Regions from separate parts of the Phreatobacter oligotrophus genome, predicted to be linked through region 1. Evidence: predicted binding sites of a transcription regulator. Region 1 holds the regulator's gene; each other region holds the start of a gene.
What was found. Region 1 encodes LexA, which represses DNA repair genes until DNA is damaged. Its sites were predicted from a motif close to TGTTCNNNNTGTGTTCNG; they were not measured.
Positions count from the first base shown of each region.

Region 2: the regulator LexA is predicted to act here: its motif matches at 3,671-3,688, upstream of C8P69_RS14690 (PA0069 family radical SAM protein).
Region 3: the regulator LexA is predicted to act here: its motif matches at 6,757-6,774, upstream of C8P69_RS08925 (helicase-related protein).
Region 4: the regulator LexA is predicted to act here: its motif matches at 5,746-5,763, upstream of C8P69_RS23545 (ImuA family protein).

Region 1 covers NZ_PZZL01000004.1:127,500-135,489, reverse strand. The annotation lists gene C8P69_RS10425 (ComEC/Rec2 family competence protein) at 1-1,263, shown strand, start outside; gene lexA (transcriptional repressor LexA) at 1,268-1,966, opposite strand; gene C8P69_RS10415 (molybdopterin molybdotransferase MoeA) at 2,072-3,274, opposite strand; gene moaC (cyclic pyranopterin monophosphate synthase MoaC) at 3,277-3,762, opposite strand; gene C8P69_RS10405 (DsbA family oxidoreductase) at 3,818-4,492, opposite strand; gene C8P69_RS10400 (AMP-binding protein) at 4,522-6,153, opposite strand; gene C8P69_RS10395 (extracellular solute-binding protein) at 6,189-7,990, opposite strand, start outside.
Region 2 covers NZ_PZZL01000006.1:52,122-60,111, forward strand. The annotation lists partial or broken gene metH (methionine synthase) at 1-1,588, opposite strand, end outside; gene metF (methylenetetrahydrofolate reductase [NAD(P)H]) at 1,620-2,534, opposite strand; gene C8P69_RS14685 (ArsR/SmtB family transcription factor) at 2,534-3,580, opposite strand; gene C8P69_RS14690 (PA0069 family radical SAM protein) at 3,722-4,933, shown strand; gene C8P69_RS14695 (VOC family protein) at 4,970-5,413, shown strand; gene C8P69_RS14700 (ribonuclease HII) at 5,572-6,198, shown strand; gene C8P69_RS14705 (uracil-DNA glycosylase) at 6,416-7,243, opposite strand; gene C8P69_RS14710 (transglutaminase-like cysteine peptidase) at 7,344-7,976, opposite strand.
Region 3 covers NZ_PZZL01000003.1:368,648-376,637, forward strand. The annotation lists gene C8P69_RS08900 (Bug family tripartite tricarboxylate transporter substrate binding protein) at 1-694, shown strand, start outside; gene C8P69_RS08905 (DUF1304 domain-containing protein) at 714-1,085, opposite strand; gene metW (methionine biosynthesis protein MetW) at 1,120-1,743, opposite strand; gene metX (homoserine O-acetyltransferase MetX) at 1,758-2,933, opposite strand; gene C8P69_RS08920 (RNA-binding S4 domain-containing protein) at 3,028-3,411, opposite strand; gene C8P69_RS08925 (helicase-related protein) at 3,431-6,682, opposite strand; gene C8P69_RS08930 (hybrid sensor histidine kinase/response regulator) at 7,023-7,990, opposite strand, start outside.
Region 4 covers NZ_PZZL01000005.1:299,966-307,955, reverse strand. The annotation lists gene C8P69_RS13690 (O-linked N-acetylglucosamine transferase, SPINDLY family protein) at 1-130, shown strand, start outside; gene C8P69_RS13685 (error-prone DNA polymerase) at 113-3,481, opposite strand; gene C8P69_RS13680 (Y-family DNA polymerase) at 3,465-5,033, opposite strand; gene C8P69_RS23545 (ImuA family protein) at 4,918-5,742, opposite strand; gene C8P69_RS13675 (phospholipase D-like domain-containing protein) at 5,912-7,678, shown strand; gene C8P69_RS13670 (usg protein) at 7,684-7,953, opposite strand.

The sequences.
Region 1 (7,990 bases):
GCGACCATCTATCTCGTGATTTCCGGCGCCGAAGTCGCGACGCAGCGCTCGTGGATCATGATCGCCGTGGTCCTTCTCGGCGTCATGCTCGACCGCGGCGCGCTGACGCTGCGCACGCTCGCCATCGCCGCGCTCGCCGTGCTGCTCGTCGCGCCCGAAAGCCTTCTCGGCCCGAGCTTCCAGATGTCCTTCGCCGCAACGCTGGCGCTCATTGCCGGCTATGTGTCGCTGCGGCCCTTCGCCGAGGCGCATGCCGATGCCCCAGCCGGCATCGGCCGCATGCTGCTCATGGTCACGAATGGGGTCGCGGGCCTTGCGACCAGTTCCTTCGTCGCCTCACTCGCGACGACCCCTTACGCGGCGCACCACTTCAACACGGTGCATCTCTACGGCGTTGCCGGGAACCTCCTCGGCGCCCCGGTCATCGAGTTCTTCGTCATGCCGCTGGAGATCCTGGCGCTGATGCTCTGGCCCTTCGGCTGGGACAAGCCGGTCTGGGCCCTGGCGGGGCTGGGCGTCGACCTCTTCGTGCGGATCGTCGAATGGGTCGCCTCCTGGCCGGGCGGCAAGGTGATCGTGCCGGAGACCCGGCCGTCCGCGCTGCTGGTCCTGTCGCTGGGGCTGGTGCTGGTCGCGGCGCTGTCGACGCCGCTGCGCTGGATCGGGGCGCCGCTGGTGCTGGCCGGCCTCGCGGCCGCTCCCCATGGCAAGCCGCCGCTCGCGCTTGTCGACGGCGACGGCACGACGGTCGCCGCCCGCGCGCCGGACGGAACGCTCCGGGTCGTCTCGCGGCGCGGCAGCCGGTTCGCCGTCCAGCGCTGGCTGCTGGCGGAGGGCGACCGGCGCAATGCGGCGGAGGAGAGCCTGCAACAGGGGGTGCGGTGCGACGGCCTCGGCTGCGCCATGCCGCTGGCGGGCGGCGGCCGCATCGCCGTGCCGCTTCATCCCGATGCACTGGCCGATGATTGCCGCGAGGCGCGGCTGGTGGTGACGCGCTTCGCGGTTCCGCACGGGTGCGGCGCCGTGGTGCTGAACCTTTCGGCGATCCCCTCGACCGGCGCCCTTCGGCTGCGCCACGAGGCCGGATCATGGCAGGTGGAGACAGCACGCCTCACATACGGGACGCGACCCTGGCACCGGGCGCCGCCCAAGGGAGCGATGCCGCCGGTGCTGCAAGGGCCCCATGCGGCGTTACCCCAAGCGCCTGCACCGCCTCCGGCGGCCGACATGCCCGAGGAGGGCGACGCAGAGCCGCCGCGCTGAGCCGTCAGTAGCGGCGGATGAGGCCGACGAGCTTGCCCTGGATGCGCACCCGGTCGGGACCGAGAACGCGGGTCTCGTAGGCTGGATTGGCGGCTTCGAGGGCGATGGAGGTGCCGCGCTTGCGCAGCCGCTTCAGCGTCGCTTCCTCGTCATCGATCAGCGCCACGATGATGTCGCCGGTCTCGGCCGTGTCGCCCTTGCGGATCAGGGCGATGTCCCCTTCGAGGATGCCGGCCTCGATCATCGAATCGCCCCGCACCTCCAGGGCGTAATGCTCGCCGCGGGAGATGAGCTCCGGCGGCACCGAGACCGTCGAGATGCGCTGCTCCACCGCCTCGCGCGGCACGCCGGCGGCGATGCGGCCCATCAGCGGCACGGCGACCGGCATGACCGTGTCGTCATCAACCGGTTGCGGCCGGGAGCGGCCGAGCGAGCCTTCGATGACGCTCGGCGAGAACTTGCCGCGGGCGGTGGCGGGACCGGCCGACTGCTCGGGCTGGCGGATGATCTCGAGGGCGCGGGCGCGGTTCGGCAGGCGGCGAATGAAGCCGCGCTCCTCTAGCGCCGTGATGAGCCGGTGGATGCCGGATTTGGACTTCAGGTCGAGGGCTTCCTTCATCTCGTCGAAGGAGGGGGGCACCCCGGTCTCCTTCAGCCGCTCCTGGATGAAGCGAAGAAGCTCGTGTTGCTTGCGCGTCAGCATCGGATACCGCCCCTGAGTGTCACCGGCCCGAATCGAACGAACAGACCATGAACAATCACTATCTGTTCTATGTGTGTTCTGCAACCGTTGAGATTTCGTGAAGGCCTAGCGCGGCAGGCGGACGACGCGGCAGGGCTCGCCCGCGCGGGCCGCCGGCGCATGGGGCGGGCGCAGGATCAGCGCGTCGGCTTCGGCGAGGACGCGGATCATCGAGGAGTCCTGGACCGGGAAGGGCGTGGCGACGAGGCCGTCCGCCGATGTGGTCAAGCGGGCACGCAGGTGATCGGCGCGCAGGTCATTGGCTGGGACGTCAGAACCGAGAATCGCGGCCTCGGTCGCCGGTCCGTCGACGGCACGTCCCGCGAGGCGGGCAATGAGCGGTTCGAGGAACAACATCGCGCAGACGAAGGAGGCGACAGGGTTGCCGGGCAGGCCGAGCAGCCGCGTTTCGCCGAGATCGGCCATCATCAGCGGCTTGCCGGGGCGCATGGCGATCTTCCAGAAGCCGAGCTCCCCGCCCTCGTGGCGGATCACGTCCCGCATGAGGTCGTACTCGCCGACCGATGCCCCGCCGGAGGTGACGAGGATGTCATGGCCCTCGCTGCGGGCAAGGCGCACCCGGGCGAGGGTTGCATCGAGCCGGTCGGGGGCAATGCCGAGATGGGTCACGTCCGCGCCTGCACGGCGCGCCATCGCGGCAATGGCAAGGGCATTGGACGAGACGATCTGGTTCGGGCCCGGCGCGGTGCCGGGCTCCACCAGTTCGTCGCCGGTCGAGAGGATCGCGACCCGCGGCCGACGGTGGACCGGCACGGATGCGTGGTTCATGGCGGCGGCGAGGGCGAGGCTGCGCGGGTTCATGACAGTGCCCGCGGGCAGGACGCTGACCCCTGCGGTGAAGTCGAGGCCGCGGCGGCGGATGAACTGGCCGGGTCGTGCCGTGCGGTCGATGATCACAGCGTCGCCGTCGCGTGCGGTGTCCTCCTGCATGATGACCGCGTCGGCGCCGGGCGGAATCGGTGCACCGGTGAAGATGCGCACCGCTTGTCCCGTCCCGACCTCGCCGCCGAAGGCCCGCCCAGCCGCGGCCTCGCCGATCACCGTCAGGCGGCCGGGCAGGTCGGATGCGCGGAGGGCATAGCCGTCCATGGCGGACATGTCGTCCGGCGGCTGGCTGCGGGACGCCAGGAGATCGCGGGTCAGCACGCGGCCGTCGCAATCGCCCACCGGGATCCATTCCTCGGGAAGGGGTGATGCGCCGTCGAGAACGCGCGCCAGGGCCTCTTCGACGGGGAGGAGGCCGGCCATGGTCACTCCGCCCGGAACGTGCCGGAGGCGCCGCCTGTCTTTTCGAGAAGCTGCACCGCCTCGATCCGCATGCCGCGGTCGACGGCCTTCACCATGTCGTAGACGGTGAGGCAGGCGACGGAGACGGCGGTCAGCGCCTCCATCTCGACGCCGGTCTGGCCGGAGACCTTCACCGTTGCGGTCACGTGGACACCGGGGAGGGATTCATCCAGCACCACGTCCACGGCGACCTTGGTCAGCAGCAGGGGGTGGCAGAGCGGGATGAGTTCATGAGTGCGCTTCGCCGCCATGATGCCGGCGAGGCGGGCCGTGCCGAGCACGTCGCCCTTCTTGGCATCGCCGGCCCGCACGATGGCGAGGGTCTCGGGCTTCATCACCACGCGGCCGGTCGCCACGGCGGTCCGGTCCGTCGCCGGCTTTGCCGAGACATCGACCATGTTGGCCTGGCCGCTGGCGTCCAGATGAGTGAGCGTCGTTCCCTGTGCCATGACCTGCCCTTAGCCGCTGGCGCGGCGCGCCGCAACGGGCCGCGCGGCGGGTTGTTCAGCTCGCGGCCGCGGGCTGTGCCTGCTCGGCGGCGGCCTGCCGGATCGCGCCGGCGATCGTCTGCGGATCCTCGGCCCCGGCAATGCCATAGCGACCGCCGACGATGAAGAAGGGAACGCCGGTGATGCCGATCTTCTGCGCCGAGGCGATGTCGCGCTCGGTCCGCTCGATATCGGCATCGCTGGCGAAGAGCTCGGCAAGAAGCGCCGGGTCGAGGCCGGCGTCAGCGCCGATCTCGGCGAGCACGGCGGGATCGGAGAGATTGCGCCCCTCGACGAAGAATCCCTTGAACAGCGCCTCGACCACCGCGCCCTGCGCGCCGCCGGCGCGGGCCCAGAGGATCATGCGATGGGCGTTCAGCGTGTTGGGGGCCACCTCGATGGCGTCGAAGTCGAAGGCGATGCCCTCATCGGCGCCGATGCCGGTCAGCCGCTCGTGGATCTGCCGGATGCGCTCGGGATCGCCGAACTTCTTGAGCATATAGGCCTTGCGCGGCTCACCCTCGGCGGGCAGGTCGGGCGCCAGCTGGTAGGGCCGCCAGCGGATGTCGACCGCAATGTCCGGAACCAGTTCCAGCGCCTTTTCGAGCCGCCGCTTGCCGACGAAGCACCAGGGGCAGACGACGTCCGATACGACATCGATCGTCAGGGTGGGGGCAGGGGTGGCGTCCATGGGCGGGCTCCCGGAGGAAAGCCGCCAGTTTAGTACCCCGCGGCGGCCCGCGCCACGCTCAAGAGTTGCGCCAGCGCGGAATGCGCGTCGCCGAGCGGATCGAGGATGCCCTCGGGATCCTTGATGGCGGTCTCCTTGGGCCGGGTGTCCTCGAAGGGGAGCTGTCCGGTCTGGCGTGTGCCGCCGGGAATGGCGAGGGGCGTGAGCCCGCTTTCCACCAGCCGCGCCGCGAGCCCGACAATGGCGCGGCCATCGCCGACGATCCCGGCGACACGCTCGCCGAGCAACCGATCCGGGCGGATCACGGGAGCAATCTCGCCGCCCGCCTCGGCATAGGCGCCGCGAATGGCGGATTCGGCGAAACGGCGTCCGCCGATGGAGACGACACCGGCCTCGCGTGATCCGATGGCGATGCTGCGGGTCGCCTTGTCAGCGGCAGCGGGCATGCCTGTGGCGCGGAAGCCTGACGCGTCGGTGGACCAGAAGGGCGGCTGGCCGTTCTCGGCGCCCGGCGGGAAGGCATGGACCGGCACCATGGCGCCGCGCAGGGCAAGTTCGCCATCCGGACCGACGCGCGTCTCGATGAGCACGGGCGACTGGCCGCTGCCGGATGTGTGCGTGTCGTGGCCGAGGGTGATGGCGCCGCCGGCGCCGCGCAGCCCGCGGGCGACCGCCGTCTCGCCGATGCCGTAGAACACATCGACCGCAAGGCCATCCTCGGCTGCGGCGGCGAAGCTCTCTGCCGAGACCGGCCGGCGCGCCAGCAAGGCGAGGTGCCGCAGCTGCGGCCGTTCGGCCAGCGGCGCGGCGACAACGTATTCGCCGAGCGCGACGGGCAGGACCGCATGGGTGACGCCATCGGGCGCGAGGCGGTCGCGGATGATGCGGGGGGCCAGCGGCGGATGGGCGACAAGCGTGCCGCCCGCCATCAGCCAGGGCACGATCTGCAGGGCGATGCCGGCAAAGCCGTCGGGGGCGAGGGCACCAGCGAAGACCGAATGCTCATCGGGCACGCCGGCCACATAGGCCGCGAGCCCACCGGCCACGACCTCGTTGTGGCTGCGGGCGACGGCGATGTGCCCCTCGGCCACGGCATCGGCCGTGACGATGGCGACGTGATCGGCCGGATTGCCGGAGCGCTCGATCTCGACGCGGTCGGCCACGGTCGGATCTATCATGACGTCGTCGAGCGGGATCACACCGTCGAGGACGGGGCCGCCGAGCGACATGACGAAGCGCACCGAGAAGGTTTCGGCCGCAGCGTAGCGCATGATGTCGGCCGACTCGACCGGGCCGATGCGGCCAGCGGTCAGGACGGCGCGGGCGCCGAGGCGCTGGAGATGGGCCGAGACCTCGCGGCGGCCCCAGCCGAGCGGCAGGGGGGCGGCGATGCAGCCGGCGCGCAGCACAGCGAGCAGCGCGATCACGGCGTCGCAGGACATGGCGAACTGGGTGGCGACCACCGCATCAGTCGGCAGGCCCATCTGCCGCAGCCGGCCGGCCAGCGCATCGACCAGGCCGTCGAGCTCGCTCCATGAATAGTGACGCGACTCGCCGCCGATCAGGTGCGGGCGGTTCGGGGCATCGGCGAGCGCGCGGGACTGGGGGCGGATCTCGGCGGCGCGGCGCAACAAGGCGTCGAGCGTGGCGTGGCCCGCCACCCCGGCCGTCCCGTCCTTGCGCCCCTTGCCCAGTATCACCGACCGACAGCCCCCCCGGCGTCACGACGCCACCATGTCTCTACGAGATAGCCGAAAAGAGATGATTCGGCAGGCGTCCCCACATGGTTCCAGCGGGCGATCCACTGCGCCGGCTGATGGAAGAGCGGCACCCAGTAGAAGCCCCCGGTCACGACACGGTCGAGGGCGCGGGCAGCGGTCACCAGGTCGCCGCGGGTGCGGGCCTCGACAATGGCGGCAACGAGCCTGTCGACGGCCGGGTCGGCGATGCCCGGCAGGTTGCGGCTGCCCGGCGTCGCAGCGGCGGAAACGCCCCAATAGAAGGCTTGTTCGTTGCCCGGCGAGAGCGAGGTATTCCACCAGCGGTAGTCGACCATGTCGAAGTCGAAGTCGCGCAGGCGGCGGTCATATTGCACGGCGTCGACATTGCGGACGCTCATGCGGATGCCCGCGCGCTGCAGGAATCGCTGGAAGGTGAGGGCAAGGCGCTCCTGGTCGCGGGTGGCGACGAGGAACTCGAAGGCGAGCGGCTGGCCATCGCGGCCTTTCAGCACGCCGCCGTCGAGCCGGTAGCCCACCTGCCCGAGAAGGGTCAGCGCCTGCCGCAGCCTGGCGCGGTCGGCGCCCGTGCCATCCGAGACGGGCACTTCATAGGTCCCCTCGAGGATATCGGGGCGGATGCTCGCGCCAACGGAGGCGAGCAGCCGCCGTTCCGCCTCGTCGGCCGGTCGCCCGCGCGCCGAGAGCTCCGAGCCTTCGAACAGCGACTGGCTGCGCTCGAAACCGTCGGCATAGAGCGTCCGGTCGGTCCATTCGAAGTCGAAGAGCAGGCCGAGGGCCTCGCGCACCCGCACATCCTCGAAGACGGCGCGGCGGGTGTTCATGACGAGGCCGCGGATGCCCTTCGGCGTGCCCTGGCGGATCGTGTCGCGGACGACGCGTCCGTCGCGCACCGCCGGAAAATCGTAGCCGGAGGCCCAGCGGCCGGGATCTGTCTCGACGCGGACGTCGACGAGGCCCTTCTTGAAGGCTTCGAACAGGGTGTTGCCGTCCCGGTAGAAGTCGAAGCGGACCTCGTCGACATTGTGCAGGCCGCGGTTGATGGGAAGGTCGGCGCCCCACCATGAGGGGTCGCGGCGGAACGTCACGCTCTCGCCGGCGCGCACCTCGGCGATCGTGTAGGGGCCGGAGCCGACCGGGGGCGTCAGCGTCGTCTCCTCGAAGGTCTCGGGATCGACGGCGTGGCGCGGCAGGACCGGCATGAGCCCGAGGATCATCGGCAGCTCGCGGTCGGCGGCCCCTGCAAGGTCGAAGCGGATCGTGTGGCTGTCGATCAGGTCGACCCGGGTCACTTTGCGGAAATAGGTGCGGTGGTTCGGGCGGCCGCGCTCGCGCAGGAGCTCATAGGAGAAGCGCACGTCCTCGGCGGTGACGGGGCGGCCGTCGGAGAAGCGGGCGCGGCGGTCGATATGGAAGATCACCCAGGCGCGGTCATCCGGCAATTCCAGGCCGGCGGCGACCTGCGGATAGAGCGTGAAAGGCTCGTCATAGGAGCGCTGCATCAGCGTCTCCCAGACATAGGAGCGCGCGCCCGGCACCGGCAGGCCGCGCACCACGAAGGGGTTCAGCGTATCGAAGGTGCCCTGGATCCCCAGGACGAGGCGGCCGCCCTTCGGCGCATCGGGATTGACGTAGCGGCGATGGGCGAGGGCGGCGGGGCCCGCCGGCTCGCCATGCATGGCGATGGCCTCGCGCACCGGCAGCCGCGCGAAGTCGCCTGCGCCGGCGGCGGTTGCCGGCACGAGGAGGAGAGCGGCGA
Region 2 (7,990 bases), on a different contig from region 1:
GCGCTCGCAGATCTCGATCTTGCGCTGGAACGTGTCGGCCTGGCCGACCTCGTCGAAGGCCATGACGACGACGGCGGCGCCGTAGCGGCGGACCTTCCGCGCCTGCTCGATGAACTTCTCCTCGCCCTCCTTCATGGAGATCGAGTTGACGATGGCCTTGCCCTGCACGCATTTCAGGCCGGCCTCGATCACCTCCCACTTGGAGCTGTCGACCATCACCGGCACGCGGGCGATGTCGGGCTCGGCGGCCATGAGGTTGAGGAAGGTCACCATGGCCTTCTCGGAGTCGAGCAGGCCCTCGTCCATGTTGACGTCAAGGACCTGGGCGCCGTTCTCGACCTGCTCGCGCGCGACGTCGAGCGCGGCCGAGTAGTCGCCGTTGGTGATCAGCTTCCTGAACTTCGCCGAGCCGGTGACGTTGGTTCGCTCGCCGATGTTGATGAAGGACGCGACGGGGGTGGTCATCGGGCACTCAGGGCAGGAGAAAGGGGAGCGCAGCGCATCACGCCGCGAACTCGAAGGCTTCGAGGCCGGACAGGCGCAGCTTGGTCTCGAGCGTCGGGATCGGCCGCGGCTTCACGCCCGCAACCGCCTTGGCGATCGCCGCGATATGGTCCGGCGTCGAGCCGCAGCAGCCGCCGACGACATTGACGAGGCCGGCGGTGGCGAACTCGCCGACCATGGCCGCCATGGCCTCCGGGCTCTCGTCATAGAGGCCGAACTCGTTGGGCAAGCCGGCATTGGGATAGGCGCAGACCAGCGTGTCCGCCACCTTGGAGATTGCGGCGATATGGGCGCGCATTTCCTTGGCGCCCAGCGCGCAGTTGAGCCCGATGGAGAAGGGCTTGGCATGGCGCAGCGAATACCAGAAGGCCTCCGGCGTCTGGCCCGAGAGCGTGCGTCCCGAGAGGTCGGTGATCGTGCCGGAAATCATCACCGGCAGGCGCACCTTGCGCTCCTCGAAGACCTCCTCGATCGCCACCAACGCCGCCTTGGCGTTGAGCGTGTCGAAGATCGTCTCCACCAGCATGATGTCGGAGCCGCCGTCGATGAGGCCGCGGGCCTCCTCGGCATAGGCCTCGCGCAGCTGGTCGAAGGTGATGGCCCGGAAGCCGGGATTGTTGACGTCCGGCGAGATCGAGGCCGTGCGGTTCGTCGGCCCGAAGGCGCCGGCGACGAAACGGCGGCGGCCGTCCTTCGCCTCGGCGCGCCTGGCAGCGTTCTTGGCGAGACGCGCGCCCTCGTAGTTCAGCTCATAGGCGAGCGACTCCATGCCGTAATCGGCCTGGGCGATGGAGGTGGAGGAGAAGGTGTTGGTCTCGACCATGTCGGACCCGGCCTCGAAGTATTCGAGGTGGATCGCCTCCACCACGTCGGGACGGGTGAGGATCAGGAGGTCGTTGTTGCCCTTGAGGTCGTGGTTCCAGTGCTTGAACCGGTCGCCGCGGAAATCGGCCTCCGAGAACTTGTAGCGCTGGATCATCGTGCCCATGGCGCCGTCGAGCACCAGGATGCGCTCCTTGGCGGCCTTGGTCAGGGCCGCCAGGATCTCGGCGCCATCGGCGTGGTGATGCGGGAACTGGGTCATCGGGCGAGCTCCAGAGAATTCTCGTTGTGCCTCACGCCGCAACGGCGGCAGGGGCGGCCTCGTTCGGCCGGAGGCCGAGGAGGTGGCAGACCGCATAGACGAGGTCCGCCCGGTTCATCGTGTAGAAGTGGAACTCGGTCACGCCGCGATCGACGAGATCGAGCGCCTGCTCGGCCGCCACTGCCGCGGCAATGAGCTTGCGGGTCGCCGGATCGTTCTCCAGGCCCTCGAAGCGCTTGGCGAGCCAGTCCGGCACGCTGGCGCCGGTGCGGGCGGCAAAGCCCGCCGTCTGCTTGAAGTTCTGCACCGGCACGATGCCCGGCACTATCGGAATGGTGATCCCGGCGGCGCGGACGCGGTCGAGGTAGCGCAGGTACACGTCGTTGTCGAAGAAGAACTGGGTAATGGCGCGCGTCGCGCCCGCATCGACCTTGCGCTTCAGCATGTCGATGTCGGTGTCGAGCGACGGGCTCTCCGGATGCTTCTCCGGATAGGCGGAGACCGACACCTCGAAATCGCCGATGGCGCGGATGCCGGCAATGAGCTCGGGCGAGCCCTCGTAGCCGCCGGGATGGCTCTCATAGGCCGTGCCGACGCCGCCCACGGGATCGCCGCGCAGCGCCACGATGTGGCGGACGCCCGCGGCCCAGTAGTCGCGGATGACCTCGTCCACCTGCGCCTTGGTCGCGGCGACGCAGGTCAGGTGCGCCGCCGGCTTCAGGCTGGTGTCCTTGACGATGCGCGAGACGGTCGCATGTGTGCGCTCACGGGTCGAGCCGCCGGCGCCATAGGTCACCGAGACGAAAGAGGGCTCGAGCGGGGCCAGACGCTCGATCGATTCCCACAGCGTCTGCTCCATCTCCTCGGTCTTCGGCGGGAAGAACTCGAAGGAGACCTTCAGACGGGAGCGCGAGACATAGCGGCTCGGCTTGTAGGCGGAGGACATCAGACGACCTCGATGGCTTTGGCCGCCGGGGGGACCGGGGCGTCGGTGAGAATGCGGGGGTCGCGGCCGACCCAGACGGAAACGGTGAGCTTGCCGCTGCCGGCCTCGTCGGCGACGAGGTTCTGGAAGCGGGTGGGCGTGAGGCCGGCAGCCGCCATCCAGCCCTCGACCACGTCGCGGGCGAAGCCGAGGCGGCGATGGGCATGGGCCTCGCGCAGGAATTCCTGCTCGTGGGGAGCAAAATCGACCACCACCAGACGCCCGCCGGGGCGCAGCACCCGCGCCGCCTCGCGGATGGCGCGGGCGCCGTCGTCGAGGAAGTGCAGGACCTGGTGGATGATCACCGCATCATAGGCATCGCGCGGCAGGGCGAGCGAGTAGATGTCGCCGGTGCGCACCGAACAATGGCGGATGCCAGCGCGGTCCAGCGCGGCGCGGGCCAGCGTCAGCATTTCGGGGCTGGCATCGATGCCGAGGCCGCGCTCGATCTCGGGCGCGAAGAGCTCCAGCATCCGGCCGGTGCCGGTGCCGAGGTCCAGAAGCGAACGCAGGGCGCCGCCGGCGAGGGCCTCGCGCACGGCGCGCTCCACCCGCTCTTCCGGGACATGCAGGGCGCGCAGCCGGTCCCAGTCCGCGGCATGGCGGCTGAAGAAGGCCTGCGCCTCCGACGACCGCTTGGCCCGCACCGCCGCGAGGCGATCGCGGTCGCTGGCAAGGATCGCATCGGTGGGATCGACCAGGGCGGCGAGCGCATCGACCGTGCGGGCGCCCGGCCCCTCCCCCGCGGCGCGGAAGAAGGCCCAGGAGCCCTCCTTCACCCGCTCAACGAGGCCGGCTTCCAGCAGCAGCTTCAAATGGCGCGAGATGCGCGGCTGCGACTGGCCGAGAATGTCGACCATGTCGGTGACGGTCAGCTCGGCCTCGACCAGCAGCGCGACGAGGCGCAGGCGCGTCGGTTCGCCAACGGCGCGGAGAACCGCGACGGCGTCGTCGAAACCGTAGCCGGGCTGGATCGCGCGGGCTGTCTTGGCGGCAGGGATCGTCACATCAACCACTCACATATAAAGATATCTTTATGCCCGATTGCTGGAGAGCGCAAGAGCCTCCGGCGCCCAATCCCCATCCAACCGGCGTTTTGTTCCGCCTTTGTTCTTGAGACTCGGACCGCCCGCTGCTAGCCTCCGGCCATGCCGCGCCCTGCCCCCTCGACGCGTCCCGATCCTGAACCCGAGCTGATGAACGGCACCGGAATGGAGGCCGCCGCGGCGCGCATCTTCGGGCTGCGCACCGCCCGCTCGCTCGATGTCGCCGGCGGCACCGGCATTGCCCAGGACCGCCGCCGCGGCCGCGGCACTTTGACCAACCCCTCCGGCCGCTTCGAGCGCGAGAGCCGCGAGGCCGTGGACGACGGCTGGAACAGCCTGGAGGAACTGCCGGCCTTCGCGACATCGGTGACCGAGGAGAAGGCGAAGCGGATCATCACCCGCAACGTGTCGCCCGACCTCAACTTCGACCGCTCCATCAATCCCTATCGCGGCTGCGAGCACGGCTGCACCTACTGCTTCGCCCGCCCAAGCCACGCCTATATGGGCCTCTCCCCCGGCCTCGATTTCGAGACGCGGCTCTTCGCCAAGCCCAATGCGCCGGAGCTGCTCGAGAAGGAGTTGGCGGCGCCGGGCTACCAGCCGCGCACCATCGCCATCGGCACCAACACCGACCCCTACCAGCCCATCGAGCGGCAGTGGAAACTGACGCGCCGCATCCTTGAAGTGCTGGAGGCGGCGAACCACCCGGTCGGCATCGTCACCAAGAACCACCTCGTCACCCGCGACATCGATATCCTCGCGCGCATGGCGGAGAAGGGCCTTGCCAAGGTGGCGATCTCCGTCACGACGCTGGACCCGAAGCTCGCCCGCTCGCTGGAGCCCCGCGCCTCCACCCCGCCCAAGCGGCTGGAAGCGATCCGGATGCTGTCGGAAGCCGGGATCCCGGCGGCGGTGCTGGTCGCGCCCATCATTCCCGTGGTCAATGACGCGGAGATCGAGCGCATTCTCGATGCCGCCTGGCACATGGGCGCCCGCGAGGCCGGCTATGTGCTGCTGCGCCTGCCCCACGAGATCCGCGACCTGTTCCGCGAGTGGCTCGTCGCCAACCGGCCCGATGCCGCCCGGCATGTCCTGTCGCTGATCCAGGACACCCGTGGCGGAAAGGACTATGACGCGACCTTCCACCTCCGGCAGAAGGGTACCGGCCCGTTCGCCTGGATGATCGGCCGGCGTTTCGAGATTGCCCGCGAGCGCCTCGGCTTCAACCGCCGCTCGCTGCGGCTGGAGACGCGCCACTTCACGCCGCCGCCGCGCAAGGGGCCGGCGGCTGCCGAGCAGCTCAGCCTGTTCTGACCATCGGGGCCGTCCCCGTCACTGCAAGGAGCCGTCATGGCCGCCATCGCCATCGTCACGCTGGGGGTCGCCGACGTCGCGCGGTCGACGGCCTTCTACGAGGCCATCGGCTTCCGGCGCTCAGTCGCACTGAGCCGCCCAAGCATCAGCTTCTTCGCCGCGGGCGGCACGGTGCTGGCGCTCTACGGGCATGGGGCGCTGGCCGAGGATGCGGGCCTTCCCGCCGAGCCCCGCGCGCCCTTCGGCGGTGTCACGCTGGCGCGCTGCCTCGCCTCCAAGGAGGCGGTGGACGCGGCTTTCGCCGCGGCACTCGCCGCTGGCGCGAGCACACTCAAGGCCCCGCATGACGCCTTCTGGGGCGGCTATTCCAGCTATGTCGCCGACCCCGACGGCCACCCGATCGAGATCGCCTGGAACCCCTTCATCCCCCTGCGACCCGACGGCTCGCTGGAGCTGCCGCCCGACCCGCCGGCCGCTTGAATCGCCACGTGAGCGGCTTGAATCGCCGCATCAACAGCCGGATTCTCGCTCTTCACGCCCGCCGCCAAGCCCCTGACTGGACTCATCTTTCACCCCGCCGGTTGAATCGGAACCGCAGCGGCGCTTGCCGGCTCGCAGGTCATCGGCGAGACAGGGGCATGGCCGTCCTGATTCCGACCTTCACCCTTGAGGCCCGTGCTCTCGCCCAGGGCTTCGCGCCGGTTGCCGGCGTTGACGAGGCGGGCCGCGGCCCGCTGGCCGGCCCGGTGGTCGCGGCGGCGGTGATCCTCGATCCACAGGCGATCCCCGAGGGCCTTGCCGATTCCAAGGTGCTGGACGAGCCGGCCCGCGAGGCGCTCTACGAGGCGGTAACGCGCTCGGCGCTGGCCTGCGCCATCGCCTCCTCCGGTCCCGCCCGGATCGATGCGACCGACATCCGCAAGGCGACCCTCCACGCCATGAGCCGGGCGGTGACGGCGCTGTCGATGCCGGCGCGCCATGTACTGGTCGATGGCCGTGACGTGCCGCCCCTGCCGCTCGGCGTGTCGGGCGAGGCCATCGTCGACGGCGACGCGCTGGTGCTCTCCATTGCCGCCGCCTCGATCCTCGCCAAGGTCCATCGCGACCGGCTGATGCGGCAGGTCCATGGCGCCTGTCCGCAATGGCGCTTCGACCAGCACAAGGGCTACGGCACCAAGGTCCACCGCGAGGCCCTGAAGGCCCACGGCCCCTCCCCGCACCACCGGATGACCTTCGGCTCGCTGAAGGCGATCAGGGAGGAGTGAGGAGCAACGGGGCCCCATCGATGGGCAGCGGACGGCCGTCGCTCTTGCGCAAACCTCTCGGCGTCATGCCCGGGCTCGGCCCGGGCATCCACGAATTCTCATGGGGCGGTGGTCAAGTCGTGGATACCCGGCACAAGGCCGGGCATGACGGAGGGGCGGCTATCGATCGGGGGGTTAAGGACAACCCTCGCCACGACGCGATGGGCGCCCCTTCCCCTCACATCCCCAGCGCCTTGCGGATGGTCAGCATGTCCCGCCAGGCCTGACGCTTGGCTATCGGGCTGCGCAGCAAATAGGCCGGGTGGAGCGTGGCGATGGCCTGGATCTCCCGCCCATCCTCCAGCGTGAAGGGCATGAGCCGCCCGCGCGCCTTCATGATGCCCTTGAGGCCGAGCAGCGTCTCCGTCGAGGGCGCGCCGACGCAGACCAAAAGGTCCGGCGCCTTGAGCGTGATCTGCCGGCGGATGAAGGGCTCGCAGATGGCGATCTCCTGCGGCGTCGGCGTGCGGTTGCCGGGCGGCCGCCAGGGAATGATGTTGGCGATATAGGCGTTGGTCGCGCGGTCGAGGCCGACGGAGGCCAGCATCCGGTCGAGCAACTGGCCCGAGCGCCCGACGAAGGGCTTGCCCTCGAGGTCCTCCTCGCGGCCGGGCGCCTCGCCGACGAACATGATGCGGGCATCGCGCGCGCCGTCCTCGAAGACGGTCTTCGAGGCGGTGGTCTTGAGGGCGCAGCCGTCGAAGGCCTCGACGATGGCCTTCAGCGCATCGAGGCTCATCGCGGCCCGTGCGGCATCGCGCGCGGCAGCCACCGCCGAATCGGGCGAGGGCGGCGCGCCCTCGGCGCTCACCGGACGCGGCCGGGCAACCGCCGGCGCCGCCATCTCCGCCGCGCGGGCGGCAGCCGCCTCGCGGCGGCGGGACAGCTCGGCATCGGCCTCGGCGAACCGGTCCACCGCCTCCTCGACAAGCGCCACGTCGATGCCCGCGTCGCGGTAGAAGACGAGCAGCGCCTCGATCTCATCAGGGGTAAGCGACAGGGTCATGGGGCCATCATAGGCGAAAGGCCGGAGCGCTGCGACCCGCTCCGGCCTTGCCTCTCCACCCGCTGCGACCGCCGGGGAGATGATGCTGGGCTGAAGAAACTCAGCGGCGCGGATTGGCGACCAGCTGCGGGCCGGCGGCGCCGCCATTCAGCGAAACCCACTGGTTCGGGTCGGTCTGCGATTGGCGCTTGATGAAGCGGTAGCCGGTCTCGTGCCAGAGCTTCACCTCGTTGGTGAAGTTGTCGAGGACGTAGTCGCCGCGATCGGTGACGACCGTCAGGATGGCATGGCCGTCGCCGTTGAGGTCGCGCACCACGGTGATGAGCATGGCCTCGCGCGGCACGCCGAGGGCGATGAGGCGGCGCTTCTTCTCCAGCACCAGGTCCTCGCAGTCGCCCTTCCCGTCCACCGGATAGGTCCAGTACTCCTCGACACCGAAGAGCTCGAGGTCGGTGACCTGCTGGATCTCGCGGTTCACCTGGACATTGATCCGGGCGAGCTGGGCGAAGGCGGCGGAGGTCAGCGTGACGCTGCGGGCGGCCGGCGAGCGCTGGGCGCAATCGACCGGATTCTCGTTGCAGAACTGCACCCAGCCGATGGGCGCCGAGGTGGCGGCGCCAGCGGCAAGCGAGGCGACGCGGCGCGGCTGTTGCGGCTGCTGAGCGGCAGCCTCGACGGCAATGCCGGCCATGCCGAAGGCAGCGATGAAAAACCAGGACGCAAAGCGAACCATGGGTGAAAACCCCT
Region 3 (7,990 bases), on a different contig from region 1:
CACGGCGAGCACCCACGCCATCGCGCCCTATGTCTACAAGCAGCTGGCCTACGATTCCGACCGCGACTTCCAGCCCATCAGCCTCTTCGCCACGCTGCCGAACATGCTGGTCGTCTCGAACAGCATCCCGGCGCGGACCTTCTCGGAGTTCGTGGCCTATGCGAAGGCCAATCCGGGCAAGCTGAACTACGGCTCCTCAGGGATCGGCGCCTCGAACCACATCCCCGCCGAGATCATCTCGAACCTCATCGGCGCGCCGATGACCCACATCCCATTCCGCTCGTCCAACGAGATCATGAACGCGCTGGTCGGCGGGCACATCCACCTCGCCTTCGACAACATCACCTTCGCCTGGCCGCAGGCCCAGGGCGGCACGGTGCGCGCCATCGCCGTGACCTCGAAGGAGCGCAGCCCAACCGCCCCCGACGTACCGGCCATTGCCGAGACCTTCCCCGACTTCGACATCGGCACCTGGCACGGCCTCTTCGCGCCCGCCGGCGTGCCGCGGGCGATCGTCGACCAGATCGCCGCCGACGTGAAGGAGATCTATTCGCGGCCCGACGTGGTGGCGAAGCTCAAGGAGATCGGCGCGGTGGCCGCTCCCAACACGCCCGATGTCTTCACCGCCTTCGCCCGCTCCGAGCGCGAGCGCTACCAGCGCATCGTCCGCGAGGCCCGCATCGAGCCGCAGTGATCCTGCGGCCCGGGGTTCCTCAGGCGCGCTCGCGGCTGAGGAACACGGCGCCGAGCGCCAGCGCGGCCGGCAGCGCCTGGACGAAGAGGATCGAGGTCTTGGCCGTCGCCGCGCCATAGAGCCCGGCGACGAAGACGCAGCCGAGGAAGAAGACCTTGAGCGCGAAGGCGAGGTGCTTCGGCGCGATGAGGCTCCAGATGAGGCCGGCGGCGAGGAAGCCGTTGTAGAGGCCCTGGTTCGCCGCCAGAACCACCGTCTGCGCGGCGAAGTCCGGCGTCAGGTTGAAGGAGCGATGGCCGAACGGCGTGTTCCACAGGAACATCTCCACCACCAGGATGAAGACGTGGATGGCGGCGACCAGGGCGACGAGAAGCTTGGCAATGAGGGACATGAAAAGGGGCCTTTCGTCCTGAAATGCGCGGCCGTCAGCCGCCGCGGGAAAGCTTGAACACCGCCTGCTCGCCGAACAGGTTCCAGAACCACCAGGGGGCGTTCACCCGCACCTGGCGGCCGGAAGCATCGAGCGCGGTAGAATGGTCGATGGCCGCATCGATGTCGCGCACGAGATCGACGAAATCGCGGATGGTGCAGAAGTGGATGTTGGGCGTGTCGTACCAGTGGTACGGCAGGTTCTCCGAGGTCGGCATCCGCCCGCGCGTCACCAGTTGGTAGCGCAGGCGCCAGTGGCCGAAATTCGGGAAGGAGACGATGGCCTGCCGGCCGATGCGCAGCATGTGTTCCAGCACCACGCGCGGGGCGCGGGTCGCCTGGATCGTCTGCGACAGGATCACCACGTCGAAGGCATTGTCGGGATAGAAGGCGAGGTCCGTGTCGGCATCGCCCTGGATGACCGCTAGGCCCTCCGCCACGCAGCGGTTCACGCCCTCGCGCGACAATTCGATGCCCCGGCCGTCCACGCCCTTCTCGTCGCGCAGCAGCTTCAGCAGCGCGCCGTCGCCGCAGCCGACGTCGAGGACGCGCGAGCCCGGTTCGATGAGACGGGAGACGACGAGATAGTCGGCCCGGATCGGCCCGGGCACGGCAGCCATGGTGCGGTCAGAGGTCACGCGATCCCCCTGGCACGGGCGGCGGAGTCGAGGAAGCCACGGGTGATGGCGAAGAGCTCCGGCTCGTCGAGCAGGAAGGCGTCGTGGCCCTTGTCGGAAGTGATCTCGGCGAAGGAGACCGAGGCGCCGGCCGCGTTCAGCGCATGGACCACCTGCCGGGAATCCGCCGTCGGGAACAGCCAGTCCGAGGTGAAGGAGACGACGCAGAAGCGCGTCCTCGTGCCGGCAAAGGCGCGGGCGAGCGAGCCGCCGTGATCCGCCGCGATGTCGAAATAGTCCATCGCCCGCGTCACATAGAGATAGGAATTGGCGTCGAAGCGCTCGACGAAGGCCTCGCCCTGGTAGCGCAGATAGCTTTCGACCTGGAAATCCGCATCGAAGGAGAAGGTCGGCGCGTCGCGGTCCTGGAAGCGCCGGCCGAACTTGCGGTGCAGCGCGGCGTCGGAGAGATAGGTGATGTGGGCGGCCATGCGGGCGACGGCGAGACCCGCCGAGGGACGCGTTCCCTCCGCGAGATAGCGCCCGCCGCGCCATTCCGGGTCGGCCATGATCGCCTGGCGCCCGACCTCGTGGAAGGCGATGTTCTGCGCCGAATGGCGCGCCGCGGTGGCGATCGGCATGGCCGAGAAGACAGCGTCGCGATACTGCGCCGCCCATTGCAGCACCTGCATGCCGCCCATGGAGCCGCCGACGACGCTGAACAGCGTGTCGATGCCCAGCCGCTTCACCAGCATGGCCTGGGCACGCACCATGTCGGGGATGGTGATGAGCGGCAGGGAGAGGCCATAGGGCTGGCCGGTCGCAGGATCGGTGGAGGCCGGCCCCGTCGTGCCCATGCAGCCGCCGAGCACATTGGTGCAGATGACGAAATAGCGGTCCGTGTCGATCGGCTTGCCCGGACCGATCATGATGTCCCACCAGCCGGACTTGCCGGTGACCGGGTTCTGGCTCGCGACGTGCTGGTCGCCGGTCAGCGCGTGGCAGACGAGGATCGCGTTGGACCGCTCGGCGTTCAGCGTGCCGTAGGTGCGATAGGCGATCTGGAACGGCGCAAGGCTGATGCCGGCATCGAGCACCAGCGGCTCATCGGCGCCGAAATGCGCGACCTCACCGGCCGGCTGGTCGGCCTGCTGGCGGGCGAGATCGTCGGGGATGCGTCGGGCGCGGGCCATGGAAGAGAACGGTCCGGAGGAAGGCGTTTCGCAGGACAATCGCTTTGTTCGTTATTCCGAACGCCGCGGTCTGGCAAGCGGAAATACCGACGCATCAGTCCTCCTCGCCCCATCGCAGCCGGTCGAGGCTGCGCCGGTCCGCCTTGGTCGGGCGGCCGCTTCCCGCGTCGCGCTCGGCGACGGGCGAAGGCGGATCGAAGCGCGGCGGCTCGGGCGAGAGGTCCTCGTAGAGGTGCTGCGCGTCGCTGTACGGGCCCCGCCGCTCCGCGAGGTCGAGCACCTTCAGCACCTTCACCCGGCCGTGCAAGGCGACGGTGAGGACATCACCGACCTTCACCGGCTTGTGGGCCTGGTCGACGCGGGCGCCGTTGAGCCGGACCGAACCGTCCTCGCAGAGGGCCGCGGCGGCGCTGCGGGTCTTCACGACCCGGGCGAACCACAGCCACTTGTCGATCCTCAGCCGGCCCGTCTCGCTCAATGGCGCTCCGTTCTCGCCCTCACGGCTTCTTCGTCATCGCGTCCTTGAGCGCCGCCAGCTTGGCGAAGGGCGACAGCGGGTCGGGCTCCTTCTCCTTGCGCGGGGCGCGATCCTGGAAAATGCCCGGGCCGCGGTTCTGGTCGCGGCGATCCTCGCGCGGCGGACGGCCACCCTCGGGACCCTTGCCGCGCGCCTCGCCAAACTTGGAGAAGTCGCGGCGCGGCGGACGGCCACCCGGCGGGCGGTCGCCCTGGGGTCGCTCACCGCGGGGACGGTCGCCGTCCCGGCGCTCGCCCTGGGCCCCAGCTTCGGCCGGCTGGCCCTCGCGGGGACCCTGGTTACGCTGGCCGCCGCGCTGGCCACGATCATGGCGCGGGCGGCCCTGGCGCTGTTCACCCTCGGCGCCACGTTCGCCGCCGCGGCGGAAATCGCGGCGCTGCGGGCGCTCGCCGTCCATGCGGCCGCCGGGACGCCAGACCTCGACGAGAGCCGGCTCGGCCGCGGCCTCGGCAGCAGCGCCTTCCGTGGCCTCGGCAACAACGGCCTCGTCCGGCAGCGGCGCGGCGACGGCATCCTCGGCCGGCACTTCGGTCGCGGGAGCCTCGTCGACAGGCGCAGCCGAAACCTCCTCAACCGCGGGAGCCGGCTCGGAAGCGGTCTCGACCACCGCGTCGGCGGCGACGGCTTCCTCGACGGTCTCGACAGAGACCGCCGCATCCTCGGCGCCCTCGGTGGGCGTTTCAGCGCTCGCCTCGGGCGTCGCTTCAGCGGCGGCCGGAGCGGGTTCCGCCGGCTTCGGCGGCGGCGCAGGCCGCTTTTCCATCCGGTAGCCGAGGCCCTTCAGGATCGAGGCGAAATCCTCGCCCGAGCAGCCGACCAGCGAGGTCATGCTGACGGTGACGGTGAAGCCGCCGCCGGCAAAGTGCCCGGCTGGCTCCGGCGTCGGCGTGCCGGGACGCCAGGCCAGCGCCGGGCGGATGATGTCGGCAAGCCGCTCGAGGATATCGACGCGCACGGCGCGGGCGCCGAGCGCACGGAAGCCGACGAGACGATAAAGGTCCTTCTCGATCTCCAAATCGACGGCGATGGAGGTGCGGCCCGAGGCGGCGAGCGCCGGCAGCTCGGCGAGGCCCTTCTTCTCCAGCATGTCGTGCCGAAGCATGTAGAGCTGCAGGGCGAGGGCGCGCGGCGCCGGCTTCAACGTCGCCGGCAGGTAGATGTGATAGGCGCCGAAGCGCACGCCGAGCTTGCGCAGGACGGCGCGGGCCTCCTGGTCGAGCTGCTTGACGTCGTCGGCGACCTTCGGCCGCTCAATGACGCCGACAGCCTCGGCCAGCTGGAAGGCGACGCCGCGGGCAAGGCCGGTGAGTTCGGGCGAGGCTTCGAGCGCCTGGACCGGGCCGAGCAGCTTGGCGATATGGGCATGGACCCAGAGATCGAGGCGCGCCTGGACCTGGTCGCGCGGACCTCCGGTCAGGTGCTCGTCGGAAAGGATGCGCACCCGCGGCGCCAGCACCTTGTCGCCGGCCACCAGCTTGGCCACCGCCTCGCCATGCCAGCGGATGGTACCGTCGCTGGAGAGGATGAAGGCCTCGTCGCCGGAGGACGACAGCCGCTCGGCGCGGGCGTCGATCTCGCCGGCCAGCGCCTTGGAGGCGGCGGCACGGAGCGCCTTGCCGGCCTCGCCATCGCCCGCCTGCGGATCCGGCGCGAAGCGAAACCCTTCGAGGCGGCCCACATGCTGGCCCTCGACGGTGACGTCGCCGCTTTTGGTGATCTCGGCCTCGAGCATGGTGTTTTCCCTTAGGCGCCGCATCAGCACGCTCGTCCTGCGATCCACGAAGCGCTGCGTCAAGCGTTCATGGAGCGCATCAGACAAATTGTCTTCCACACGGCGGGTCTCAGCCTGCCAGTGAACGGGGTCGTCGACCCAGTCGGGGCGGTTCGCCGCGAAGGTCCAGGTGCGGATATGAGCAATCCGCGTCGAGAGTGTGTCGATGTCGCCGTCGGTCCGGTCGGCGAAGGCGACCTGCGAGGCGATCCAGTCGGACGGGATGCGCGCGGTGCGGCCGGTGAGATAGCCGTAGAGCGTCACCACGAGGTCGGCATGGGAGGCCGGCGAGATGCGCCGGTAGTCCGGCATGAGGCAGGCATCCCAGAGCCGCGACACCGCCTCGCGGCCGACCGCCCGTTCCTTCACCTCCGGATCGCGCAGGGCGAGCTCCAGCACCCGCTGGTCGATGGCGATGGGCGAGCGGGTGAGGCCCGGCTCTTCCGGGATCACGTCGAGGCTGTCGCGCAGGGTGTCGATGGAGCGGAAGTCGAGATGGGCATTGCGCCACTGCAGGACCTTGATGCCCTCGAAGCTGTGGCTCTCCAGCGCCTGGACGAGATCATCCTCCAGCGGCGGGCAGCGGCCCGTCGTGCCGAAGGTGCCGTCGCGGTTGGAGCGCCCGGCGCGGCCGGCGATCTGCGCGAACTCGACCGGGTTCAGCCGGCGGAACTGGTAGCCGTCGAATTTCCGGTCGGAGGCGAAGGCGACATGCTCGACATCGAGGTTGAGGCCCATGCCGATGGCGTCGGTGGCGATGAGATAGTCGACGTCGCCGGCCTGGTAGAGCTCGACCTGGGCGTTGCGGGTGCGCGGCGACAACGCCCCCAGCACCACGGCGGCGCCGCCGCGCTGGCGGCGGATCAGCTCGGCGATCGCATAGACCTCGTCGGCCGAGAAGGCGACGATGGCGGAGCGGCGCGGCAGGCGGGTGATCTTCTTCTCCCCCGCGAAGGTGAGGTTGGAGAAGCGCGGCCGGGTGACGATGTTGATGCCGGGGATGAGCTTCTCGACGAGGCCGCGCATGGTGCCGGCGCCGAGCAGCATGGTCTCGTCGCGGCCGCGGCGGTTGAGGATGCGGTCGGTGAAGACATGGCCGCGCTCAAGGTCGCCGGCGATCTGGATCTCGTCGATGGCGAGAAAGGAGACATCGATGTCGAGCGGCATCGCTTCGACGGTCGCCACCCAGTAGCGTGCCCCGGGCGGCTTGATCTTTTCCTCGCCGGTGACGAGGGCGACGGCGCCAGCGCCGGCCCTGGCGACGAGCTTGGCATAGACCTCGCGCGCCAGCAGCCGCAGCGGCAGACCAATCAGGCCCGAGGGATGGGCCAGCATCCGTTCGATGGCGAGCGTCGTCTTGCCCGTATTGGTCGGGCCGAGGACTGCGGTGACCCCACGCCCTCGTTGGGCGGGGGGCAAAGGCGGAAGCGACAGGGTCATTCAGCGCCGTCTGTATCATGCCGGCACGCGAAAGGCGTGACATTTCGGTGAGCCAGCACGCACGCATTCATGACCGGAACGAGTCTGGAACGAATCGGGTCCGAATCGCTGACTCGCGTCGAATCCCGATTCGTTCACGACGACATGTGGTGTGTCCGAGTCATTCCCGACACAAGCCGAGTCGATCCGGCCCTGCGCGGAGTCCTCGCCGCGCTGTCGCGAGTCATCATGGTTGACGATGTCTTAACGAGGACTCAGGGGCGGCGCGTCTTCTTTCCCAACGGCCAACGCGAAGACTCGCCAGTCCCGGCGCAAGATTCGGCAGCAATCGGCGAGGACTCTAGGCGAAGGTCGCGAGGATGCGCCGCACGTCGGCAAGCGTGAACGGCTTCTCCATCACCATGACCTCCTCGCCTGCGTGGCGCTGGATGGCGCCGGGGCCCTCCACCGCGTCGCCGGTCATGATGATGACGCGATCGGCCAGCCGCGGATTCTTGGCGATGGCCTGGTCGCGAAAGCGAAGCCCGTCGATGCCGGGCATGCGGAGGTCCACGAAAACGAGGTCCGCCTCCAGCACGGCGCCGTCTTCCAGCGCCTCGCGAGCGGTCTGGGCCGGCAACACGCGATGGCCGAAGAGTTCCAGCATTTCGGCAAGGCCGGCGCGCACATCCGCCTCGTCGTCGACCACCAGCACGGCAAGCCCCGCCGCTTCGTCGGGCGCCTGTTCCTCGGCCGGCGCGGTTGCGGCCTCCGAGATCGGCAGCAGCACGGTGAAGGCGGCGCCGCCGGCCTCGCTGCGGCCGAGCGTGATCGTTCCGCCATGCGATTCGACGATGGACTTGCAGATGGACAGGCCGATCCCGGTGCCGACGCCGGCAGGCTTGGTGGTGAAATAGGGTTCGAAGATGCGTCCCGCGATCGCCTCGGGCACGCCCGGTCCGTTGTCGCTGACCACCAGCCGCACATGGCCGTTCTTGCGCCGCGTAAGGATCGAGACGCGGCGGGGCGGGTCGAGGTCGATCAGCGCGTGCTGGGCGTTGACGATGAGATTGGCGATGACCTGGCCGATGAAGTCGCGGTCGGCGGTGATCTCCGGCAGGTCCGGGTCGAGGTCGAGCTCCAGCGTCACGTCGTGGCTGCGCAGGCCATAGGCCAGCATCTCGCCCGTCGAGCGCACCAGATCGTTGATCTGCGCCCGCTCGCGCGTCTCGGGCCGCTGGCGGGCCATGGCGAGGAAGCTCTTGACGATGCGCCCGGCGCGGTCGGCGGCGGCGTGAATGCGCTCGGCGCGGCGCTTCTGGCCGGGAT
Region 4 (7,990 bases), on a different contig from region 1:
GCGCTTCGCCGAGCATCTCGGCCGGGCCTATGAGGGCATGGTGGAGATCTGGCGGCGGGGCGAAAAGCCCCACGCCTTCGACGTGCCCTCGGTCGACGTCAAGCCGAAGCTGTCAGTGGAAGTCGCGTGACTTCGGCAGCACCCTGACATCGCGGGGATGGCGTCCGCCGGTCCGCGGATATTGCGGCCGGTTGACCTCGTCGGCGCGGGCGAGGCTGTCGCGCATGGCGTCCTCGGAGAGCAATGACAGGTCCGCGGTCCGGTCGATGATGTCCTCGGCCATGAGATGCACGACGCCCTCGGGGCTGCGCTGAACCACGCCGCGCACCAGCAGCAGCCGCCCGCCCATGATGGCGCGGCGGAAGGCCTCCATGCGGCGGGCCCAGAGCACGACATTGGTGATGCCGGTCTCGTCCTCGAGGGTGATGAAGACGGCCGTGCCCTTGCCGGGGCGCTGGCGCACCAGCACGACGCCGGCAGCCTGTGCCGGCGCGCCATTGGCGGCGGCTGAAATCTCGGCGCAGGTCATCACACCCTCGGTGCGGAAGCGCTGGCGCAGGAAGGTGAGCGGATGGGCCTTCAGGGAGAGGCGCACCGTCTGGTAGTCGGCGACGACGTGCTCCGAGAGCGGCATGGCGGGCAGGTTCGCATCGGCTTCCGTGCCGAGTTCCTTGGCATCGGCGGCGGCGAAGAGCGGCAGGGGATCGTCGTCGGGCAGGCGCCGCACCGCCCAGGCCGCCTCGCGCCGGTCGAGGCCGAGGGAACGGAAGGCATCGGCATCGGCGAGGATGCGCAAAGCCCGCGCCGGCAGGGCGGCGCGGCGGGCAAGGTCCTCGACATCGCGAAAGGGGCAGCTGCGCGCCGCCGCCAGCCGTTCGGCCCAGGCGAGGTGGAAACCGTCGAGCTGGCGGAAGCCAAGGCGCAGGGCCAGGGCTGAGCCTTCGCCATCGCGCTCCAGCGTGTTGTCGAAGCTGCTTGCATTGACGTCGACGGCGCGGACCTCGACGCCGTGCTCGCGCGCGTCACGGACGATCTGCGCCGGCGCGTAGAAGCCCATGGGCTGGGCGTTGAGGAGGGCGCAGGCGAAGATCGCGGGGTGGTGGCATTTGATCCAGGAGGAGATGTAGACGAGCTTGGCGAAGGAGGCGGCGTGGCTCTCCGGGAAGCCGTAGCTGCCGAAGCCCTTGATCTGGTCGAAGCAGCGCCGCGCGAAGGCCGGGTCGTAGCCGCGGGCGACCATGCGATCGACCATCAGCCGCTCGAAGCGGCCGATCGTGCCGACATTGCGGAAGGTCGCCATGGCGCGGCGCAGGCCATTGGCCTCGTCGGCGGTGAACTTCGCCGCCACCATGGCGAGCCGCATGGCCTGTTCCTGGAAGAGCGGCACGCCGCAGGTCTTGTTCAGCACCTGGAAGAGCTCGTCCGGCTCGCCATGCTCAGGCGCAGGCGAGGGATAGACGACGGGTTCGAGCCCCGCCCGGCGCTTGAGATAGGGGTGGACCATGTCGCCCTCGATGGGCCCGGGGCGGACGATGGCGACCTGGATGACGAGGTCGTAGAGCTTCCGCGGTTTCAGGCGCGGCAGCATGTTGATCTGCGCCCGGCTCTCCACCTGGAACACGCCGATGGAATCGCCGCGGCAGAGCATCTCGTAGACCGCCGGGTCCTCTGGCGGGACTGTCGCCAGGTCGAGGTCCGGCCCGCCGGTGTCGCGCAGCAGGGCGAAGGCCTTGCGGATGCAGGTGAGCATGCCGAGCGCCAGGACATCGACCTTCATCAGGCCGAGCGCGTCGATGTCGTCCTTGTCCCACTCGATGAAGGTGCGGTCCGCCATGGCGGCATTGCCGATGGGCACGGTCTCGTCGAGCCGGCCGCCGGTGAGCACGAAGCCGCCGACATGCTGGGAGAGGTGGCGGGGAAAGCCGATGAGGCGGCTCGCCAGGTCCACGGCGCGGCGGATCAGCGGGTTCTTCGGGTCGAGGCCGGCCTCGCGGACGTAATGGTCGCCAATCTCCGTGCCCCAGGAGCCCCAGACCATGCCGGCGAGGCGGCCGGTGACGTCCTCGGTGAGGCCGAGGGCCTTGCCGACCTCGCGGATGGCGCTGCGCGGCCGGTAGCTGATGACGGTGGCGGCGATGCCGGCGCGCTCGCGGCCGTAGCGGGCATAGATGTGCTGGATGACCTCCTCGCGCCGCTCGTGTTCGAAATCGACGTCGATGTCCGGCGGTTCCTTGCGCTCGGAGGAGATGAAGCGGGCGAAGAGCAGGTCGTGGTCGTTCGGATCCACCGCGGTGATGCCGAGCACGTAGCATACGGCGGAATTGGCGGCGGAGCCGCGGCCCTGGCAGAGGATGCCCTTGTCCTCGGCGACGCGGACGATGTCGACGATGGTGAGGAAGTAGCGGGCATAGTCGAGCTGGGCGATGAGGGCGAGCTCGTCGGCGAGGAGCTTGCGGACCTTGTCCGGCACGGTGCCGCCATAGCGGTGGGCGGCGCGCTCCCAGGTGATCTTTTCGAGCCAGCCCTGCGGCGTCCAGCCGGGCGGCACGGGCTCCTGCGGATATTCGTATTTCAGTTCCGACAGCGAGAAGTCGATGCGGGCGAGGAGGTTCTGTGTCTCGGCCACGGCCTCCGGGCAGTCGCGGAAGAGGCGGGCCATCTCGGCCGAGGGTTTGAGGTGACGCTCGGCATGAGCCTGAAGCCGGAAGCCTGCCTCCTCGATGGTGACGCCCTCGCGGATGCAGGTGAGCACGTCCTGAAGGTCGCGCTGGGCGGGGTCGTGGTAGAGCACGTCGTTGACGGCGAGGAGCGGCAGGCCGCGCGCCGTCGCCATGTCGCGCAGGCCAAAGAGCCGGCGGCGGTCCTCGCCGTCGCGGCCCATGGTGGCGGCGAGCCAGAGCTGGCCGGGCGCCGCCTCGCCGAGCGTTTGGAGGCTACGGGTCAGGGCCGCCTCGTCCTCGCTGGGCATGACGATCAGCAGGAGGTCGCGGGTGTCGGCGGCGAGGTCATCGAGCGTGAGCCGGCACTCGCCCTTGCGGCCCCTCAAGTTTCCGGTGGTGAGGAGGCGGCAGAGCCGGCCCCAGCCCACCCGGTTCTGCGGATAGACGATGACCTCCGGCGACCCGTCGCAGAAGACGAGGCGGCTGCCCACCGCGAGGCGGAAGCGGGCGGCGGCCGCCTTCACCACCTCCTGCGACAGGTCGGGGCGCGGCGCCTCGACGAAGGTGACCTCGCCAGGGCCCGAGCCCTCGCGCACCCGTTCGGGCGGCGGCAGGCCCACGGTGCGCAACTCTTCCAGCGTCGCATGGGCGCGCACGACGCCCGCCACGGTGTTGCGGTCGGCAATGCCGATGCCGGCCTGCCCGAGCAGCAGGGCGGTGAGCACGAGGTCGCGGGCATGGGAGGCCCCGCGCAGGAAGGAGAAGTTCGTGTGGGTGGCAAGCTCGGCATAGACCATGGCCGCCTCAGGCGAAGAGCCCATGGATGAACCAGCGGGGACTTGCGGTCTCGCGGCCATAGAGGCCCTGGCGGAAGACCCAGAAGCGGCGGCCCTCGCGGTCCTCGAGGCCGTAATAGTCCCGCGTCAGCATGTCCTCGCCGTCGCGCCACCATTCCCCGGCGATGCGCTCCGGTCCCTCGGCGCGGATGATCTGGAAGGTGGTGCGCCGCCAGAAAAAGCTGGCGGGCGGCCCGTCCGGCACCTCGGCGAGGGTCTCGATGGGCTGCGGCGGATCGAAGAGCTGCAGCGGGCGGGCTAGCGGCCGCGTGACCTGGGGTCCGGCGCTGCGATAGCCGCCGCCGCCGACCGCAATGGCGGGCACCATGACCTCGGCGCGTTCCGGCACATGGGAGGCTCGGTCGAGGAAGCGCAGTACGTTGGACCGGCCGAAGCGGGCGACCAGATGGTCGACGAGGGCGGCGGTCTCGCGCTCGGCCTCGCCGCGGCCGTCGATGAGCACCTGGCGGGGGGCAAGCACCTCGGTGCGCGGCACGGCGAGGCGCATGAGGTCGAAGCCGAAGCCGGGATCGGTGGGATCATCCAGCAGGTGCATGCGCTCGGCGAAGAGGCGGCCAACAGCGGCGGTGTCGCGGGTTGCCTCGCCCGTCTCCACCGCGATGCGGCGCACGACGCCGTCGGTGCGATAGAAGCTCGCCTCGAAGAGCCGGCCGCCCTCGCCGCGCTGCTCCAGCGTCGCGGCGGCCTTGCCGAGGATGAGGCCGAGGGCGCCGGCAAGGTCCTCGCGCCGCGCCACCGGCTCGGCGAAGCGCCGCTCCACCATGCAGGCGGCGACCGCCCGGCGCGGCGTCAGCCGCGTGTCCTCGCGCCCCGTGACGCGGCGCAGGCGGGTGGCAAGGCCCGCGCCGAAGCGGGCGACGAGGATGTCGCTCGGCCGGCCCATGAGGTCGCCGATGGTCTTGAGGCCGGCGCGGGTGAGGGCGAGGACGGTTGCGGCGTCGATGCCGAGGGCGGCGACGGGGAGCCGCGCCACGGCCTCCGCCTCGCCGCCGGGTGGCACGATGCCGGGCCTGCCGTGGCGGGCGAGCGCCGCGGCCGCGTCCGGCGTTCCCGCCAGCACCGCCCTTGCGGTGAAGCCGGCGCTGCGCAGACGTTCGAGAAAATCGCGGCAGAGCGCCGCCTCGCCGCCGAAGAGATGGGCGCAGCCGGTCACGTCGAGGACGAGGCCGTCCGGCCCGTCGAGGGCGACGAGCGGCGTGTAGCGGTCGGCGGCGTCGGCGAGGCGCTCCAGCAGGCTGAGGTCCGCCGCCGGGTCGTGATCGATGGCGACGAGATGGGGAACGCAGGCCCGCGCATCCGCGAGCTTCAGCCCGGGGCCTAGCCCAAGGTCGCGCGCCATCGGGTCAACCGCGGCGACGCGCAGGGCGCCCGCCACCTTCTCGGCGAGGACGAGCGGCGCGTCAGCCGGCGCGGCGGAAGGGGACGGGTTGCGCCTCCACAGCCGGCGCAGCCGTTCGCTCGGCAGGAAGGGGAGCCAGACGGCCAGGTAGCGCCGTCCGCTCGCGGAAGCGGCCATGTTCACGATCCCACTCCATGGACCAGTCGCGGGGAGGAATGCCGGCGCGGTGGCGCAGCAGGGTGACGGAGAAGGCGGGCCGGCCGGGCAGGCCGCCCTCGGCGGCCTCGGAGGCAAGGCCGCGCACGCGCCAGCGGGAGAGGGCGGCGGAGGGCTCGGGCTCGGCGCCGGCGCGGGTCATCAGCACGGTGACGCCGCTCTCGGCGGCGGCCAGCGACAGGCGGCGGCTGGCGGTGAGGTCGAGGATCTTCGGCGCGCCCCAGATCTCCGCGACGATGGCGCCGACGGCGCCGCAGCGCGCGGCGTCCAGTGTCGCCTTCAGCGCCTCCTCGGCGTCCTTGACGCGCACCAGCACGACGCATGAGGGATCGAGACCGAGAGCGGCGAGGCCGCGGCCATAGGGCCGGCCGAATTCCTGGTCGATGAAGCGCTGGCGCACCCAGACGAGTGGCCCTGACGGGGCCGTGCGGCGGGCGAGGCCGAGGGTGAAGCCGGTTGCCGCCGGCACATGGATCGGCGCCTCGGCATGGACCTCGTGCAGGGCGGCGCGGGCGATGCCGCCGCCGATCGCCGCGTCGAGGCTCGCCGCGCCAAGCGGCACGAGGCCGGGCCCAAGGTCAGCATGAGGCGACGCCGGGGGCATGCCCCCCCGCTCCAGACGCGCAAGGGTGCCCTTCAGCGCCGCGAGGGTGTCGCGTCGCGCGGTCATGATTGTTCCTGTTTTGTTCTTATATAGAGGGGACTCTTCCGGCGAGAGTCAAGGCGGGTTTGGAGGATGGCCTTTGGCCCTCATCGGGAGAGAGCCTATCCGGAATATACCTCTATTTACCGGTCGCTCTACCCTGAGTTGCTCTAATCCTATTGGGGGGGAGCGTATCATGACGGATTTCGAGAACCGCAAAGACAAGGACGGTTTCGTTTGCAAGCTCACGCGCGGCGAACGTACCACGCTGCTCGGCTTCGACGTGGATCATCCGGAGGACGATTTCGTCGGCTTCGCCATCGAGGTGAAAAATCCCGGAGAGGCTGACTTCATTCCCCTGCGTAATCGGTTGGCGTTTTCCTATGATCAGCCAGCGGGGACGGCCGTGACCGGCGCCCGGGCTTTCCCCACAACAGAAGCACCCATTCAAAAATTCCGCTGGATCGACTTCCCGCCCCAAGGGAGGGATGGAACCTACCTTTACCGCGTCACCAAGATGCACATGCCCAGGGACAATGTCCTCACCAAGGGAACCTCCCTACAGGTCGATATGGACCATGCGGAAGTCACCTATGACGGCCTAGTTGATATCGGCTTCACTCGTAATTTCGCCTCCTCGCAAGCCTATGCCCAGACCTTCCACAATGCCGCGGATATCATTCCCGCCAAAAGCGAGGACGGGATCGATTTCGTCAAACCGGATCTCCGGGCGCCATGGGGCGAAAGTGTCTATGACTGGCTCGGTTTCGAGGCCCGACGGCTGATCTTCGACTTCCTGGATACGGCCGCGGCAGACCCCGGTGTGACGCTGGACGTCATGGCCTACGATCTGAATGAGCCTGACATCATCGGCCGTCTCGAACGTCTCGGCAGTCGGTTGCGCATCATCGTCGATGACTCGCCGCCCGATCACAATAAACCCACCAGTTCGGAGTCCCGGGCGTTCAAGCGTTTCAAGTCCAGTGCCGGTGGTGGCGCCGTCAAGCGAACGCATTTTTCAGGCCTCCAGCACAACAAGGTTTTCATCCAGCGCCGCGGTGGCGTGGTAGAGAAGGTGCTGTGCGGCTCCACCAATTTCACCTTCCGTGGCCTGTATATCCAGGCCAACAACGTCCTCGTCTTCCACTCTCCAGAGGTCGGTGCGTTGTTCGGCACCATGTTCGACCTTGCTTTCGTCGACCCATCGAGTTTCCGTGATTCGGCCTTCGCCCGCACCTGGCATCTCGTCGACCATCGCCCTGGGCCAAGGTTTCACCTGTGCTTCTCTCCCCACCAGAACACCGACCTGTCCCTCAGCCCTGTCGGTGCCGCCATCGAGCAGGCAACGTCCTCAGTGCTCTACTCCATCGCCTTCCTCGGGCAGACGACGAAGGGGCCGACCCGGGAAACGCTCGATGATCTCATCAAGAAACCCCTTTTCAGCTATGGCACCGTGGACCAGCGCGGCGGACTTGAACTGAAAAAGCCCGACGGTTCCCTTGGTGTCGTCGACTTCAAGTTCCTCGGAGCCAATGCGCCCGAGCCGTTCGCCAGCGAGTGGTCCGGCGGCAAGGGCCGCACCATCCACAACAAGTTCGTCGTCACGGACTTTGATCTGCCGACCGCCAAGGTGTTCACCGGGTCGAGCAATCTTTCGCCGAGCGGCGAGAGCAAGAACGGCGATCACCTCATCATGATCGAGGATCGAAAGATCGCTGCCGCCTACGCGATCGAGGCGATCCGCATCTTCGACCATCTCCATTTTCGCAACCGGATGGAGGAGGCCAAGAGCGGCAAAGCTCCGAAGCGCGGCCGACGCAAAAAGCCTTCAGCCGCCACTACTCGGCGCAAACTGGTGCTCCAGAAGCCCGTCGCCATTTCCGGCGCCGGGGCGAGCTGGTTCGACCGCTTCTACAAGCCGGATAGCCAGGCGCTGCGCGACAGAAAGCTCTTCTCGCGCTAGCCGCCTCAATGCACCCGGAACTCGCCGGCGACCATGGCCAGCTCGGCCGGGCCGATCAGGTCCTTGTGGGCGACGGTGACGCGGTAGAGCTTGCCCTCCAGGCTCGCCTGCCAGAAGGCCAGGAAGCGGTTCAGCTCGGGAAAGCGCGGGGCGAGGTCATAGGCCTGCCAGACATATTCCTGGAGGATGGAGGGATGGTCGGGCAGGCGGTAGAGAATGCCTGCCGTGGTCAGCCCGTAGCCCTCGATCTGGCGGGCGAAATCTGCCGATGCCATGCACGAACCTCCTTTGCCGGATGACGAATCCGAGTGC